4 regions of the Paenibacillus sp. Soil724D2 genome follow, and region 4 is predicted to be linked to each of the others. Evidence: riboswitches for the same ligand, from Rfam matches in the RefSeq annotation. Region 4 holds a riboswitch; each other region holds the start of a gene.
The links. A riboswitch is a leader RNA that binds a small molecule or an ion and turns the genes downstream of it on or off. The one in region 4 is predicted to bind cyclic di-AMP.
Positions count from the first base shown of each region.

Region 1: it holds a riboswitch for cyclic di-AMP, as region 4 does, so the genes downstream of both, ASG85_RS08865 (APC family permease) here and ASG85_RS20855 (3D domain-containing protein) in region 4, are expected to answer to the same signal.
Region 2: it holds a riboswitch for cyclic di-AMP, as region 4 does, so the genes downstream of both, ASG85_RS35225 (NlpC/P60 family protein) here and ASG85_RS20855 (3D domain-containing protein) in region 4, are expected to answer to the same signal.
Region 3: it holds a riboswitch for cyclic di-AMP, as region 4 does, so the genes downstream of both, ASG85_RS39755 (stalk domain-containing protein) here and ASG85_RS20855 (3D domain-containing protein) in region 4, are expected to answer to the same signal.

Region 1 is NZ_LMRY01000006.1:353,845-358,058, reverse strand. It holds gene ASG85_RS08875 (spore germination protein) at 1-760, opposite strand, end outside; partial or broken gene ASG85_RS39830 (SDR family NAD(P)-dependent oxidoreductase) at 1,086-1,340, shown strand; gene ASG85_RS08870 (hypothetical protein) at 1,405-1,737, shown strand; cyclic di-AMP (ydaO/yuaA leader) riboswitch at 2,237-2,387, shown strand; gene ASG85_RS08865 (APC family permease) at 2,485-4,214, shown strand, end outside.
Region 2 is NZ_LMRY01000059.1:367,336-371,549, forward strand. It holds gene ASG85_RS35220 (hypothetical protein) at 1-366, opposite strand, end outside; gene ASG85_RS35225 (NlpC/P60 family protein) at 549-1,445, opposite strand; cyclic di-AMP (ydaO/yuaA leader) riboswitch at 1,448-1,608, opposite strand; gene ASG85_RS35230 (hypothetical protein) at 1,675-2,271, opposite strand; gene ASG85_RS39685 (hypothetical protein) at 2,701-2,835, opposite strand; tRNA gene ASG85_RS35235 (tRNA-Gly) at 3,523-3,593, opposite strand; tRNA gene ASG85_RS35240 (tRNA-Pro) at 3,611-3,687, opposite strand; tRNA gene ASG85_RS35245 (tRNA-Arg) at 3,704-3,780, opposite strand; tRNA gene ASG85_RS35250 (tRNA-Gly) at 3,789-3,863, opposite strand; gene ASG85_RS35255 (AIM24 family protein) at 3,966-4,214, opposite strand, start outside.
Region 3 is NZ_LMRY01000023.1:293,833-298,046, forward strand. It holds gene ASG85_RS20565 (sensor histidine kinase) at 1-4, opposite strand, end outside; gene liaF (cell wall-active antibiotics response protein LiaF) at 54-716, opposite strand; gene ASG85_RS20575 (PspA/IM30 family protein) at 889-1,515, opposite strand; gene ASG85_RS20580 (hypothetical protein) at 1,542-1,832, opposite strand; cyclic di-AMP (ydaO/yuaA leader) riboswitch at 1,995-2,147, shown strand; gene ASG85_RS39755 (stalk domain-containing protein) at 2,152-2,943, shown strand; gene ASG85_RS38755 (hypothetical protein) at 3,085-3,255, opposite strand; gene ASG85_RS20590 (DinB family protein) at 3,625-4,107, opposite strand.
Region 4 is NZ_LMRY01000024.1:12,924-17,137, reverse strand. It holds gene rnmV (ribonuclease M5) at 789-1,331, opposite strand; gene ASG85_RS20855 (3D domain-containing protein) at 1,536-2,675, opposite strand; cyclic di-AMP (ydaO/yuaA leader) riboswitch at 2,969-3,154, opposite strand; gene ASG85_RS20850 (ABC transporter ATP-binding protein) at 3,437-4,174, shown strand; gene ASG85_RS20845 (ABC transporter permease) at 4,177-4,214, shown strand, end outside.

The DNA of each region.
Region 1 (4,214 bases), on a different contig from region 4:
GATCTGTAATAATAACTGGCATAACAAAAGCGTACGGAAGTCCTTCGATAAACAGGATAACACGGCCATTTTTCAAATGGTCCGCTGCTTCTGCCGGCCGCTCAGAAGTTAGACAAGGGGAAATAAGGCTGAAATTCCCTTCTCCCAAAACCTTGATGATTTCTTGCAAATGTTTAAATTCCTTTGCTTTATTTGCCTCTAGCTTCTTCATTAAGGATGAAAGTAGCTTACGATTAACAGAGTCGGATAAATAAGTTAAGGTGGTTCTTTTTGGTTGTTTTGTCCCCATCATCATGGTATTCATGGTTAGTTTAGGGGATCTTAGCTCATCGCGGATCAGCGCTATATTCGTGTCCAAATCCTCATTAAATGCTCCGAAGGAAGACTCAATCACATTTTCATTTTGTGGAACATTTAGCGTTCTCCTAATCGTTGACGGAACGGGCTCAATAACAAAATTTCTTATAGGGTTATCGAGTAAATAAATAACTAAATTACCATCCAATAAGCTGCTCAACTGCAGGTCGTAAGAAGCGTTTAATTGGCCATTCAATAGGCTTATTTGCTGAAGCCAATCACTGATTGGACTGGACTCCATCCAAGATAATAATTGATTCGTTTGTGCAAGGTTAACAAAGGGGTGAAAATAACAAAATACAACTTCATGACCCAAAAGTTGTTTTCGTTCCATCACAAAATCACTATTTGATTCAAATTGAAGTTTAAGTCTGGCCATATCCGTTGTTTCTGTCAGATTCATGTTATATCACCTGAGAGTAGGTTTCCTTGGAAAACGGAAATTTATTCCTTGTACCAAGACTGGGGAAAAGAGCTGCCGTGGTAGCTCTGATTTACATTGAATTTTTCCAAATTATGGATTATACTCGGATGAGTTAGTACCAGGTACTAATTTTGGGGGGAGGTATTTGATTGAAATACTTTATAATAACAGGGACATCAAGAGGTTTAGGTGAAGCACTTGCTCGTAGGCTTATATCCTCTGAACATCATCTGCTTTGTATTTCCAGGAATAGGAACGAGGGCTTAGTTGTTGAGAGTGAGCTGCAGTTGTAACCCCATTATCCAGTATTGAGCATGGAAGTACCGAAGAGTTGACTACGAGTGTCCACGTAAATTTGCTGGCTCCAATCCTTTTAACTTCCATGTTCATTCGGTTTTCCCAACACCTTCAGATTCCAAAACGTGTATTAAATGTTTCCTCTATGTCCTCGAAAAATCATCTTTCTGGTATGAGTGTTTATTCAGCAGCCAAAGCTGGCCTAGATGTATTCTCAAAATGTGTTGGGAATGAGCAAGGAGAGGGTACCTTTGCTAAGTGACCAATTTGCCCAAGGCATTGTCGTTGAAGAGCTTTGAAAATCAAAAACGAAAGAAGATGTGAATTTGGAAGTTACCTCACACCGTAAGAAGCTTTTGGCTGTTTATGCTGTCGTTATCATCATTATTTGCTTTCTTGCCGTCCCAGATGATTATTACCTATTATCGAATAGTCCGTTTCCTTTTCCAGAAAAACAAGGTTATCAATCGATCTGGGTATCCAGGTTGGATGTTTCCTTTCAACCAACAAAGGGTGTGTATTCGAGTATAAGTTATAATGTGAAAATAAATGCGGTAAAGGCGTGGCTTCAGATCTTTGGCATAACCGTTTTATTTAGCGTTGCTTATGTGATTCTTGGTTCAGACAAAAAGGATGATTCAAATAAAATGGAGAATTAGAGAGGCAAGTTGCCTAAAAGTGTTGTATTTTTTGCAACAATCGCGTGGATAACGCGGATTAGTTTGCTTATTGTTGCACAAAGTACAACTTTACACAGATATGTAAGCAAATGTTTCAACATTACATCTCTTGCGCGTAGATTGCATTTTATCAACATTATAAACACTCTCAACCAAGGACGGCGTAAGCCGTCTATTTTGTTGTCCATTTGAGAATGGCTAGCTTTTTCTCAGCTTGTGGGTTCAACACAGATCCTCGTTTGCATAGGAGTTATCATTAAAATCCAATATTTTCTTTTATTTTGCTTCATTAATTACTCAACTCATTAAGAAATGCTTAAAAAACCACGATGTAATAAGAGAATGGAAGTAAATCAATGAATCGTATGATTGTAAGCGTATTATTGAGTGAATGAAGTGGTTGGAGTTATCTTTTTAAGTTTTTTCAATCCTTTACTATGCTGCAAGAAGAGAGTAGTATTCAACTCGTACGTTACAGTTGAATATTTCGCTTAATTTTCTGTTTAGAAAAGCGGGGGAACCACAAGTTTCATGGGGTGAGTAAAGGTGCTTAAGTATGGCACCATTTAGGGCAGATTCTCGCGGCCCGAACCCGACAGCTAACCTCGTAAGCGACCGTGGGAAGGAGAACATGTGTATAAACACAAGGTCTATCCTTGTGTTTTTTTGCGTCCTAAAACGCAGTTTGATGTCAGATATTAGGTTTAATTGGGGGAACTAGCACGAATGACAAGCGATTCATTGAAAAAAATTATGTTTGGCAAACCGCTTAAATCCAGCGAAATGGAATCCGAAAAAATGCAGGTTTGGAAAGCATTACCGATCCTATCCTCGGATGCCTTATCGTCAGTTGCCTACGGGACTGAGCAGATTCTTTTAGAACTCGCGACTGTTGGTATTGCCGCTTTTGCGTTCTCATTGCCCATTGCGATATCCATTATTGCTCTGATTATGCTGCTAGTTTTTAGCTATAGACAAGTGATAGAGGCCTACCCGCAAGGTGGCGGAGCGTATATGGTTTCCAAAGAAAACCTAGGTATGGTTTGGGGGAGGCTGACTGGAGTTTCGCTGCTTATTGACTATACACTTACCGTTGCCGTTTCGATCTCAGCCGGTGTGCAGGCGATTACGTCAGCTTTTCCATCGGCGGTGCCGTACATTGTTCCGATTACTTTAGTTCTCGTGTGGATCATGGTTTGGCTTAATTTGCGAGGAACTTCGGAATCAGGTACGATTTTCGCTATTCCAACGTACTTTTTTATTCTATGTATTTTAGTGCTAGTGGGCAAAGGCATATACGATATGCTGACGGGATCCATGAATACGCATCCCATAGCGTTTGCTCCGAGCTCAATGACGAGCTCATTAACGTTATTCGTTCTTTTAAAAGCATTTTCCTCCGGGTGTTCAGCCGTGACGGGAATCGAGGCCATCTCCGATGCCGTGCCGCATTTCCGCTCACCATCCGTGAAAAACGCGAAGCGCACGTTAGTATCCTTAGGGACACTTTTGGCTATCGTGTTTGGCGGCGTAACGGTGTTAGCTCTGGGTTATGGTATTGTACCTGATCCTAATGGCCATACATCTGTATTATCGATGGTGACAGAGCAGGCTTTTGGTCGTGGAGCGATGTACTACGCAACTCAAATTGGTACCATGCTCATTCTGGTTTTGGCTGCTAATACTAGCTTCAACGGCTTTCCAATCTTAGCATCCATCATGGCACAGGATAAAAACTTCCCGCGCATGTTCTCCTTCCGGGGAGACCGACTTTCGTTTCACTATGGTATTATCACACTTGGTGTGCTTGCCAGTATTCTTCTGATTGGTTTCAAAGGTAAGACCGATGCACTCATTCCTCTATATGCGATTGGCGTGTTTTTATCATTTACACTTGCGCAAGGCGGCTTGGTTCGTAAATGGCTGAGAGAGCGAGTGAAAGGTTGGATCGGAAAGCTGCTCATCAATGGTTTAGGCGGGATCGTTTCTCTTGCTGTTTTACTCATATTTTCCATCACTAAATTTACCGAAGGTGCGTGGATTGTTATTATTATAACCCCGCTGCTGCTTTGGTTAATTACGAAAATTAGTCATCACTACGATGATGTAGCGAAGCAATTGCGTATTGATATAACGATTGAGCGGGTTTGCACGAAGGAGCCTTTGATTATTGTGCCTGTGGCGGGCATTCATCGGGTTGTGGCACAGTCCTTGAACTATGCGAAATCGTTGTCTCCAAACGTGATTGCCTTCTATGTTTCGTTCTCCGATGAAGATGAAGAATTGATGCAGGAGAAGTGGGATAAGTGGGATCCGGGCGTTCGATTGGTTGTTTTTAAATCTCGTTATCGGACGATACTGAAGCCGCTGGCTGAATTTATTGAGAGAATTGACACGCATGTTTCGGAAAAACAAAACATTATGGTTATTTTACCGCAATTTATGCCGAAAAAATG
Region 2 (4,214 bases), on a different contig from region 4:
ATTATTACTGAATTCCCTCGTCACACCAATCATGCAAACCTTTTCGCCTATACGAAGATACTCATCTACAACAAAGGATTTCAATCGCAAACGATGCACATTTTTCTGCTGAATATAGGCTTCCATCTCTTCAATTGTCCTTTGATCCTTCGGATCCTGTTTCGTTGCGTAAAAGACCTCTTTTATAAACGTATCCGTCTGTAGGCTTCTTGCCCCTTTGAAATGATTATACGTAAGAAAAAATCGATCAATGACTCCCCGAATCTCTTCTGGTATGGCAGGACCTTGTTCCACGATATACATGCTATTTGCTTTATTCGAATGTCTTTTTTTATAAAACCAACTTTTCCAGACACTTAATTGCATGCCGTTCGTGTCACCTGCTTTCTTCCAAACATTTCTTCATTATAGGCTAAAAACCATAAAATTTCGATAAAAATCGCAATATTTCGCGTAAAAAAAGAACATTTGCCTTCTATGCTTTCATTCGAAAGATTCATAGAAAACAAATGCCCGATGATTTAATCCTTTTTCACCACATGGCTTACTTACAGAACTCTTTTGGCTCCCACATATCTGGATCCCCAGTATGAACTGGCGAGACTATCTATCGTTACACCTCTAGACGTTGTCGCTGAAATGAATTGATCATTCCCCAGATAAATACCAACATGATTTACACTGCCTGCTGCAAAAAACACAAGATCTCCAACCTTCAAGTCTGTAACCCTGGTTCCAGCTTGATCGTACATTTGAACCGAAGTTCTGGGTAGATCAATGCCTTTAGCTTCGTACAAATAGCGCACAAATCCGGAACAATCAAACCCTCTGGGTGTTGTGCCTCCCCAAACGTATGGCGTGCCCATGAACGTATTTGCTGTTTGCACGATTTGATCAGACGTGGAAGGTATAGCTACCGCTGCTACCTTTGGAGCTGGTGCTGGTGGCGGTGCAATCCAGGCTGGCTTGTGCGACTTGCCATCGACATTCACAATCGCGATACGATTCGCTTCATTCCACTCAATCGGAGAACCGAATGTTTCAGTAATGAAACGCAAGGGTACATACGTATTACCTTGATAAAGCGTCGGACTGCTTTCCAGACTAATCTTCTTACTGTTAACGATCGCTTGCTTCTCGTCGGTTGTAAGTTGAATCGTCTGCTGCTTGCTCTTCAACGTGACCACTATTTCGCTTTCTTGCTTCGCCCAGCCTACTTGATAACCCAATTTCTCAGACAGTACTCGCAAAGGGACTTGCAGCGTTCCTGCGTTGTCAATAAATGGCTGTACTTCTGGGAACTGAACCAACTCATCATTGACCTGGACTTTTACAGTGGATGAAGATGAACCTGATGCTGCTTGAACCGAGGGAGCGGACAAAATGGATACTGCCGCACCAACAAGTGCGCATGAGCAAATAAAGCTTTTTGTGAAAAATTTCAAAAACCTTGCCTCCTTGAAGCCTCCGAGGTTAGTTGACGGGTTCGGGAAGAGGTTTCCCTAGCGTGCTCAGTTTAGTAAAACAGCCGAGCATTCATTCACCCCAAATTAAAGAAGTCCCCCGTACCGGAGCTTTTGCTGCTCCGAGATTCGGCATTTTTTGTCTATGTTAGACTAGCATAGTTGAACTATTACTTTCAACTTTTGCATAGTGGTAATAGTTTCCATAGAGTTATAAATGCAAAGCAAAATCTGAAATAAACGAGGCAATCAATAGAACGGCCATGACACCTCCCGCAAGACGTGTACGCCAAATTAAGTTTCCGTCTGTTGTCATTTGTTTTGACAGTTTAGCGGTATTACGAAGTGTGTGGAAGTAAAGGATAGAACCTGCAACCACGAGAATAATCTCAAGAGCAGCGCTCACCCACGGCCACTGCCACAGACTAAATCCTACTAATGGAAGTCCTCCAGCATTCCCCGGTAAGAATGGCATATCTGTACGATGAACGAGAAGATCAAGTATCCAGTGACTGAAGGTAAGCCCTCCTATAGCTGCGCCTCCTCTTTTGCCCCACAACTTCCAAGCCAATAGTCCTGATAAGATAGCAATGAGCAGCGCCCCAACTAATGAGTGTGTATAGTCAGCATGAATAATCCCTTCCCCATATCCCGTACCGATGCTTGTATCGATCGTTTCAACACCAGAAAGATATAAAGGGACGAATACAACATCAAGCAGCTGAGTACTAAGCATGAGCGCCCAGATCGGCACCTCCGGTGTTCTTGCTTTCACTGCTGCAGCAAGCCCAAAATGTCCAGCAAACATTTACATTCCCTCCCTTTTCGAGCGACTGAGAACAAGACTTTCCAGCCATCCGCATAACACTGTAAATAAGAGCATAAATACAATAAATGACATGTCGAGCACCATCCCTTTCCACATGCTAATTTAATTAGTATATTAACTAATATAGTTAGTTTTGACAAGTGTTTTTTCCAGCACAAAGTAGAAGCCTGAACACCAACGTTCAAGCTTCGATTTCATGCATATGCGATTATGGCTTGAGACATGTCTATTTCGATATCGATCCACGTCCGCTTCAATGCGATGATATTGATATTATCACTATTGAGAAGTTATTATGCTTTTGATTTCGCTTGTAGTCACAGAAAATATGATGCTCCAAAAAGCCCGACGAATTGAATGATTCCTCTTTCGCTCACATTAGAACCAGATCCGATCGTGATTGGATCTCTAGTGTAATAAAGTGACTGGCTCCTTACGAAGATCAGTTGTCAGAATCACAGGCTTGGGCTGGTATCGGCTTATCCTTAAATCTTCACCGACAGGACGATCATCCTTCTCGGGTAAGTCCTTCGATACCTTCATGGACGGTCGAACCCCTGCGGAATCCCTCCTATCCGGACAAACAACTAAAGTTGTACTACGCACAACATTACTCAATCGAATCAAGCGTTTTCTCTACGCGTGTTGTAAAAAATGCAACAATTTAGACCAAAAGTGGCCTTTTAGAACGAATTAAGGCTAAATTGTTGTACAGGATACAACATCTCTAGCTAGGAGAGTAGGAAACCAAGGAAATTGTTGCACGAAGTACAACTACTTCCCTACTTATAAGCAAGAAAAATCCCTTATACAGGCATACTAATCCAGCTGCCCCCTTCACCCTAAACCAAAAAGCGAATCCATCGGTGTTAAATAGAGTGGATTCCCTTTGTTTACCCCAAACAAGGAAAAACGACTCCGTCGTCCTCCTGAGACGAGCGCGTTCGTCAAGGTAGATTTCGAAGCTAAAGTATAAAAAAACTTATACTTTCTTATCTACAGAAAAAGACCACCCGAAGGTGATCTTTTCACTTACTATGAAGCGGGCGGCGGGAATACTCCAAATACTTATTTRAAATGCTTCCTACGGAAGCGRCTAGYGGTATATTTGGACGCGCGTCCTACTTGGGTATATTCGATGATGYCTTCACGGACGGTCGARCCCATACGGCTTCTCTTCCTTYCCCGTTCAAACGAAAAAGAYCACCCGAAGGTGATCTTWTTCTGTRAAGCGGGCGGCGGGAATCGAACCCGCGCGATCAGCTTGGAAGGCTGAAGTTCTACCATTAAACTACGCCCGCATATTAAAAGGGATTGATGGTCGGGACGACACGATTTGAACATGCGACCCCCTGCTCCCAAAGCAGGTGCTCTACCAAGCTGAGCTACGTCCCGATGCGTATTATGAAAATGGCGCGCCCTGAGAGATTCGAACTCCCGACCTTTTGATTCGTAGTCAAATACTCTATCCAGCTGAGCTAAGGGCGCAAATTAGTTGGAGCGGAAGACGGGGATCGAACCCGCGACCCTCGCCTTGGCAAGGCGATGCTCTACCGCTGAGCCACTTCCGCATCGTATAATTGCTTGTCATTCTCGCTAACGTTTCTCCGAGGCGACAAGGAATAATATATCAGGAATCGAAGACAAATGCAAATGTTTTTTCTTTCCTTTTTTTATTTGATAAAAATACCGCCAAACGGCAGTACTTCTTTGGCAATACGACGCAATAGACTATCATTTTTCATATGCTCATCTAATTTGCGATCTGGCTTACAAGGCTGCATGAGAACATGACCTTGCCCCGTCATTTCCCAATGATAATTCATATGTTGACTGGCAAGCGTATTGCCGTAAACACACAGACGCAGCTGAGCATTCCGCGGATAGGCAACAAGACAGCTTGTATCGACATACAAGGGCTG
Region 3 (4,214 bases), on a different contig from region 4:
CCAATTGGTGATGAACCTCCTCGAGATCTTTACGCGTGCCTAAGCGCACATTCTCACAATACTTTGATCTTGATATCTCCTACGATGTAAGAAAGCACAAGTTTCACGCGGTGATCGCAAAGTTCATAGTTAGGGGACTGCCAAATCAGCTTGTTCATAACCCCTGACTCACGCTCATTCGCAACTTGAATCTGCCCAAATGAGATGGAAGCCGTCACAGCGACACCGATATCCTCCGGCACTTTTATATCTACATCCCCTACAACACCTTGCAGGATGACCGTGGTTTCCTTTTGCTCCAAAATCGCAAGTGAAAGATCAATGTAGGTTTCTCCAATAATGTACCAAGTTGAACTGTTCCGTAAAATCCAAGGCTCACGGCCTAAACGGACGCTATCCACCAATTTCTGCTTTTGCATGTACGTATCGTCTTTGTGTACTTGCTTAGATCGTATGAAAAACAAACCTAGCGAAATTAAAACAATAGAGAACACGATAGTAATGTGATCACCGAATAAAATCACTGCCCCTATGCCGATCAGTACATAACCTTTGCGCTCTTTGCGTGAACGGACCCGATGAATGCCTAGCAAGATGAGGATAATGGCAAGAATGGGGAAAAAGCCTATCGTATGATCTAGAAGCAAAAAAAGACCGGCTCCAATCAGCACTAGTGCTGTATTGCGGTTACGGTTGCTTTTAGTTTCTTCTCCCATCGCTGCACCTCCTCTGGCTGACTTTTAATTAGTTCATATAGATTCCTAGCATACCATAAGAATGGACGACCTCCAAGATGCAAATCCTTGCGCGGCAAGGCTTCCGTATGAATCATGGAGGTCAAGGGCTCCTCAGCGCCTACTTATCAGGCGCTGGAGGGATAACACGCGGCTATTTCTTGCCGCGCGGATCGGTATCATCACTGGAGCGATGCTGCTGCCACTCTTGCTGGAACTTGCCGCGCAGCGTGCGCAGTTCCTGCTGAAGGTTGCCGCCGGCTTCCTTCAGCGTCTCTTGCGACAGGCGGCCCGCTTCGCGGAGCCCCTGAAGCGCTTCCCGGCCGAGCTCGCGGCCGGTCACTTCCAGCTCGCGCCAAGTATCGCGAGCCTCTTTCTCGTGCAGCCCGCCGCTCGGCGGCTGCACCCCCTCGGCTGCGTGCCCCGCACGCAGCCCGCGCAGTTCATCCGCGAGCGCCAGGCACACGTCCTGGCTGCTCGCGTACTGCGCGCGGTAGTGCTCGCAAGCGGCTTCCTCGCGCTGCTTCTCTTGCAGCGCTAGCCGCGCGAGCTCTTCATCGCCGGCGCGCATCGCCAGCTCGGCCTGCTCGCCGCGCAGCTGCGCCATCTCCTCTGCGTTCACACTGTGGCTTCGCAGTTCAATAGTTCGCTGCAGCGCATCCTGATAGCGCTGTTCCAGCTTCTCGATCATGCTGCTCCCCCGATCATGGTGATCAAGCTTGCCGGCCGTTTCATGCCATGCTGCTTCTGCCATCTTTCCAATGCGATCCAATATACTCATGTTGTTACACCCCCATTACTGTTGATTTAAAATTCATTTCGTTTCTTCAATAAATGAATACCATACACCACTAAACATGCTGCGAACGCAATCGCGATGAAGCCCGATAGTTTAATAGTCAGTATCAAGCCGCCCAAGCCGGCGAAAAACCATCCAATTTTCTTCCCATTCTTAATCCCTACATAGCCTAATCCAAGCATAGCTGCCGGGAATAAAAAGCCCATTAAATGAACATGACCACCCAAATGATGCAGACAAATAAGTAAACCTGCCGTGATTAAAACTAGTGCCAACCCTTTTGATCGATCCATACTCATTCTGTTTACCGCCCTTCACGTGTTCTTCATGCTTCTATCGTACCTGAAACAGCTATACGTCAAAACGGACTCGCGACTGTTTTTGTACCTAGACCTAAGTCCAGTACGTGCTAAGACCTCCATCCATATTTTGGTCGTTGTCCCGCCGAGCCTCGAATGCTAAACTATTTGAAGCCGAGTCCGGTGCACAGACAAAGTGCCGGTACGGGGGACGATTTACATGGGGTGAATATTTGCTCTTCAAAGGAGCAGACTAGGGAGAACCTTCTTCCCGAACCCGTCAACTAACCTCGAAGGCTCATTGAAGGAGGATTACCAATTGCATACAATTACTAAAGGGTTAACTAGCCTTGCTGTGTCTTTAACAGTGTTGGCAGGAGGCTTTCTTTCCCCATTTACGGCGCATGCCGCTGAGATGGACGTGAAAGTGCAAGTCAATGATGACTTGGTTCAATTTCCGGATGCTCAACCATTTCTAGATGACAATCATTCTACCCAAGTACCGATTCGTTTCGTAACGGAGAAGCTTGGTTATGACGTGAAGTGGCAAAGAGAAGGCGATGAGATCAAGGTCACGCTAAATAACGACAAACATTCGATTACCTTAGTATCGGGACAAAAGGAAGCTGAAATCGATAGCAACCGTGTCGAGATGGACACACATGCGGAATTCCAAAATGGACGCGTATACGTTCCTCTTCGTTTTTTAAGCAAAGCATCCGATATTCCCGTTCAGTGGGACGCTAGCAGCAAATTAGCTATTCTAAGTAAAGATGGCAATAAGCATGCGCCAGATTATGAATTGTTTCAATCTACTGCCTATTCAGCAGATCCATCTGAGAATGGCGGCTACGGAGCTTTTGATTATATGGGGAATCCATTAGGTATTGGAACCGTTGCTGTTGATCCCTCGGTGATTCCTCTTGGATCTAAGCTCTATATAGAAGGTTATAATTTCAATGGCCTACCTGCAGGCGGCATGTATGCTTATGCAACAGACACAGGCGGTGCAATCAAAGGCAAACGTGTTGATATCTTTATCCCAGGATCCAAGAAATCCTTGCAGAAGTTTGGTATCCAAACCATTAAAGTTTACAAACTATCCAATTAAAATAGCTTATAAGAAAAAGCTTGATTTCTGAGATTTACTTCTCAAGAAATCAGCTTTTTTTATTTAGGGCAGAACAACCAGAAAAAAACTAGAAAGGCTGCTCTCCATCCTATTGGGATGAGAAGAGCAGCCTGCAGTTACTTAAACTTGATTCTTGGGGATACCATTTAAACTTGGGACGTAATCAGGTGCCTCGTTGCTCGATAGCGTTTGAGCTTCTTCCATGAAATTAGCGTTATTTTGCTGATTGTTTTTCTTATCTGCTTTGTTATCTTCACGGTCATACTTGGGATCGGCGTCATTTTTGGGCATAGCGTTCACCTCCATTGTCTCATAGTTAGTATGAGAAGGTGGCTTGCATTCTATCCCAGTTATCTGGATCTGGTGCTGCCCCTTATTTGACTGAACTACCCTCGAGGGTTTTTGTTTTTCTTATTTCGTGTTAAATGTATTTTTGTTCACATCAGCGCGAATGGGCTCCATCGGAAATGGCTTCGCTGCATACCATTGACAGGCTATTCATCGCCTTTCAGCAATAGTTTACTTTGCCGGTTAGCCGGATCAATGGAAAATAGATAGAAAAAAGGTACAATCGCTTCTTCTTTGGAAGTGATTGTACCTTTTTCTATTCCGACGAATTTTATCAGGAACCTCTCATTTTGAGGCTATTTTTCGCTTTTGCTATTCTTGGGACAATAATCTTTTATAAGTGGAAAGGATTCCGAAGTGCAATCCTTCATGGTATAGGTTATAGCGGAGCGATTGCTCTGGAGTTACTAGAGCGAGTCCCGTGGACGTATTAATCGCAGCTACATTTTCGTTCAAGCGGTCCATCGGATACTGCTTGCGAATTCTATCCAGCTGTTCTGTCAGCAAGGTTTTCAGTTCTGGCAATGTCGGATTAGGAAGCGAAGCGGGGTACGTGTCCAATGGCGACTTTCCGGAAACGAACCGATCAGTAAACCCTTCTGGCAGATGAAGCGGGATATTCAGCTGCGATAGCGCCAAGTAATCCGTAACGAAATAGATGTGACCAAGGTGCCAACGGATATTATTGCGAAAACCAGCAGGAATGCGGTCCGCGAGTTCCTCAGTTAGGCCTTCCAATTTTCCCAGTGTTTGTGCTCTAATATTGATCAATTCTTCGAAAATAGTTGTTTTCATTTAGTATCGCTCCTCGATTGTTTATGAAATAAAGTTACTACGGCGTATCCCGGAACCGCTCTAAACGGTTTTGCCACGAGAAATCTTGCGACAACCTGATGAAGGTT
Region 4 (4,214 bases):
TGGAAGTTCGGTATGCATAGTCATATAATCTCATGAGAGTTTACTGATAAATACATACTTTCAGTTGGATAATGTTGCAGGAAGGAGACTGTCAATTCACTCGCTCTACATTCTTAAATCGGGATCATTCGTCATCTATGCTCAATTGAGGTTGCTGGACAAATAAATCCATATTGGCGGTTGAATGATGTTGTAGAAAGTGCAACAATTGTTGCCTAAATCTCGCCTTTCTCCTTTTGTTGTTGTATCATGTACAACAATTTGGTCCTATACAGGCCATATCGCACCAAATGGGTTCAAAATGTTGTACAAACTACAACTTCAAGTTGAAAATAGCCTTTGTACGTGTGAATTGTTGTAGAAAATACAACATTCGCAACCACTCCATCTACCCTTACAAAAGCTGAATGACTCTAAAATCTAATTTTGGAGTTATACCTACCAGTTGTGAGTAGAGCACAATGAATCAACAGTCTCGAAGTGCAACAATTGCTGCTCAAATTCCGTCTTTACTATTACATCTTGCTTAATATATATAACCCTTGGGACTAAATCCAGACTTTTTTCCAAAAATGGGTCAAAAATATTGTAAGAACTACCACTTCAACTTTGATATAGCCAATTGGAATGCGATGTTGTAGAAACTACAACAATGGCAACTACTGGAGTCCATCTACGTTCATAAAGTTGCTAAACGACTCTACGATATTTATCGTTTTCTAATCAACGCCTTTGTAAACCCTCAATACGTGGTGACAAGTGAATACTTACGCATTGTTTTCAACTCTTTACTTATCAACTTCCAAATGCTCCAAAGCCGCCTCAAATTCCTCACGCGAGATTTGAAACATTGCACAGCGCTTATAAAACTGCTTGCCATTGCAATAGCCAATTCCTAATGCTTTACCCACAATCAGCCGGCGAGAAGCCGCCTCAGCATGAACAATCAAACCTGCGGCCATGAGATCCTCCATGGTCAGCTGTGAAACCGCACCATCATATTCCGTGCGAAGGCTCTGTAGGGCCTGACGGATCGTTTCAGGCGTCGCATTCTCGACGCCGATATCCCCCTTGTACTCGGCCTGCTCCTGCGTAATGAAGGCATGCTTGCAGCCAGGCACCTTGGCTGCTACAATCTTCCGAATCCGTTCACCTGCGTGGTCCGGATCCGTGAATATAATAACGCCTCTTCGCTGCTGCGCAAGTGCAATACGCTTTAGTACGGCTTGTCCAATTGCAGAGCCGCCTGTTTCAATCGTATCCGCCTCTACCGCTCGGCGAATAGCAGCTGTATCGTCCTTGCCTTCGACGACAATTACTTCTTTGATCATAAGCAGTTCCCTTCCCAGTACCAAGGATAAACGACTCCGTCGTCCTTCTGGGACGAGCGCGTTTGTCAAGGTTGAGCTAAAGTATAGAGCTTATACTTTCATATTCAACGCAGAAAAAGAAGAGGGGTCCCCTCTTCTTTCGCCCAAGTTGTTACTTGGCAACGTATATATGACATTCTTCCCGCTGAAACTGACGTTTACACGTTAATTTTCAGATGGCTTTTTCGGTCCTACCACATACACGGTGTACCCTTGCTTCGTTCCGAATTTATTGGCATAACCATGATCTTCAAAGAAGACATCAATCATTTGACCTTTCACACCGCTGCCAATGTCTTCAGCCCGGCGGAAGCCAATGCCCTCGATGTAAACCCACCATCCTAGGGGGATAACTTTAGGATCAACAGCTATTGTTCTGCCTTCTGTCACGGTAGTTCCTGTATAGGTTTTACCGAAACCAGGAGTTCCTTCGGATTTACCTGTAGATGCCACGTCTGCCGAATAGGCAGTCAACTTCACATTCTTCAGGATTTGTTTGTACCCAAATGTTACACCATTCTTCGAAACCTCATCCACACTAGGTGATGAAGACGAGAGAACAACAACAGGGTTTTTCGTGCCCACGGACACGACTTTATTAATACTTTCTGTTTGTACTTCTTCACCCACAACTGCTTCCGCGACTAAAACACCATCTTCGAAAGTCTTTTCTTTCTTCTTCAAGAGTACGCCCTCTTTACCTTCTTGGACGACTTGCTCTTTGCCTTTGAGCAGCGATGCGTCGCTCTTCTTTTCCGTATCGAACGCAATCGGCTCAGTTACTTCCTCCGTCTCTTTTTTCACACGGACGATTTTGATTTCATCGCCTGAGCTCAGAGCGGCTGTCGGTTCGGGAGATAAACGATCGTGCTCCCCAAGTGCAATATGTAAACGTTGCAATGCACTTTCTACCGTTCTTGCAGTTGTGTAAACAGTGGTGGTCTTTCCATCAGCAGTCAATTGAATCGGTGAGGCATGTTCGATGACAATTTTGTCTCCACCCTTGATTGTTGTCGTTGGTGCAGTAGAAATTTCATCGTGTTCACCAATCTTTATGGCTTGTTCATCCAGTAGGCGTTGCAGGACCCATTGCTTCGTTTGCACAACAGTTTCTTGTCCATTCACAACCACGGATACGCTCTTGGTAGCCGTACCGTACAACAACACCAAAAACATGAAAGTCATTGCGATTGAAATTATGGCTAGACTTAAAATCAAACGCAAGTTTTCATGCTTCCATCGCAATGCGAAGGACATGCTGGATGATCGTTTTACATGGGTCTCGCTAATAGAGATACTGCCCACTTCTTCGGTCCTCCTTCAAAGCCTCGCCGCCAGGTTACAGCATGATTAGATTTGACGCGACTAAGGTTTTTTAGTTTAACTTAACGTGTTCGCCATCAGCAGTACGGTGCTATACCGCTGCCTTCTGGTCGTCCCACACCAGTTTGCCTATTCAACATTCATATGAATTCCGGGCAATTTTTAGTCGTCCGAAATGTGTATAGCCCTTTATGAAGACAAAAAGCCAGCAAGAAGAGGACTCTTCTCGCTGGCTTAGTTGGTATAATAAAATACACAAATAGCACGCACGACAATCGTTACCTCTCTTACGCTTACGAGGTTAGCTGACGGATTCGGACGTGAGAGTCGCCCTACTAAGAGCATACGAAGTATACTCAAAGATTCACCCCTGTTACTCACTCTGTTCACTCAAGAAGCATGCTTCTTCAGCTTACAGTGGTTCCCCCGTTCCCATAAATGGAACTCAGCGAATGGAAAAATGGCAAATTGGTTATTAAGTTATTATGAAAAGTATATTACGCTGTTAATCTTAACCTGTAAAGGGATTAACACCTACTAAAAAGGGCTAAATCAACTAAAATTCGCTTAAATGAACAATAAAACAGCTTTATATCTACTTATATCTCACTTTCACGTACGTATACTAACTCTTTTCAACTTTCCACCCCTAAACTAGGCTTAAATTACAAATTTGTTTATAATGATCGTATAGGAAAGTGATTCATAAATACCAATAATTTGCTAATCAGGGAGGCAATGAGATGGGCTCCATTCTACAAGTTGACTCTTTATACGGGGGATATTTACCAAAAAAACCTGTTCTTCATGACCTAACCTTTTCTATCCGTCAAGGTGAAATGATGGGACTCATCGGACTTAATGGTGCGGGTAAAAGTACGACAATCAAAAACATTCTCGGCCTTCTTCAACCGCAAAAAGGATCGATTCGAATCAACGGACTCACTTTAGCTGAAAATCCTTTGTCCTATCGCGCAACTTACGCTTATGTACCCGAAAGTCCTGAGCTCTACGAAGAGCTTACGATCCGAGAACACCTTGAGCTAACCGCTATGGCCTACGGTTTGTCGAAGGACGACTATTTGGCTCGATCTAGCTCCCTTTTGGAGCAGTTTCAAATGAAGGACAAGCTGAACAGCTTCGCCAGCCATTTATCCAAAGGAATGAAACAGAAAGTCATGATTATGAACGCATTTCTGATCGAACCCTCGTTATATATTATCGATGAACCCTTTCTCGGCCTTGACCCTTTAGCGATCCGTTCCTTATTAGAATTAATGGTCAAAATGAAACATAAAGGAGCATCATTCCTCATCTCATCGCATATTTTGTCAACCATTGAAAAATATTGCGATAACTACGTTGTCCTTCATCGAGGTCGCATGGTTGCGCAGGGTGATTTAGTCGAATTACGCGGGCAAACCGAACTTCCGGGAGCGTCACTAGACGACATTTTCTATAAGCTCGTACAAGGGGATTAGTTATGAGAAATATGGACATCAACACCCATACCTTATGGCA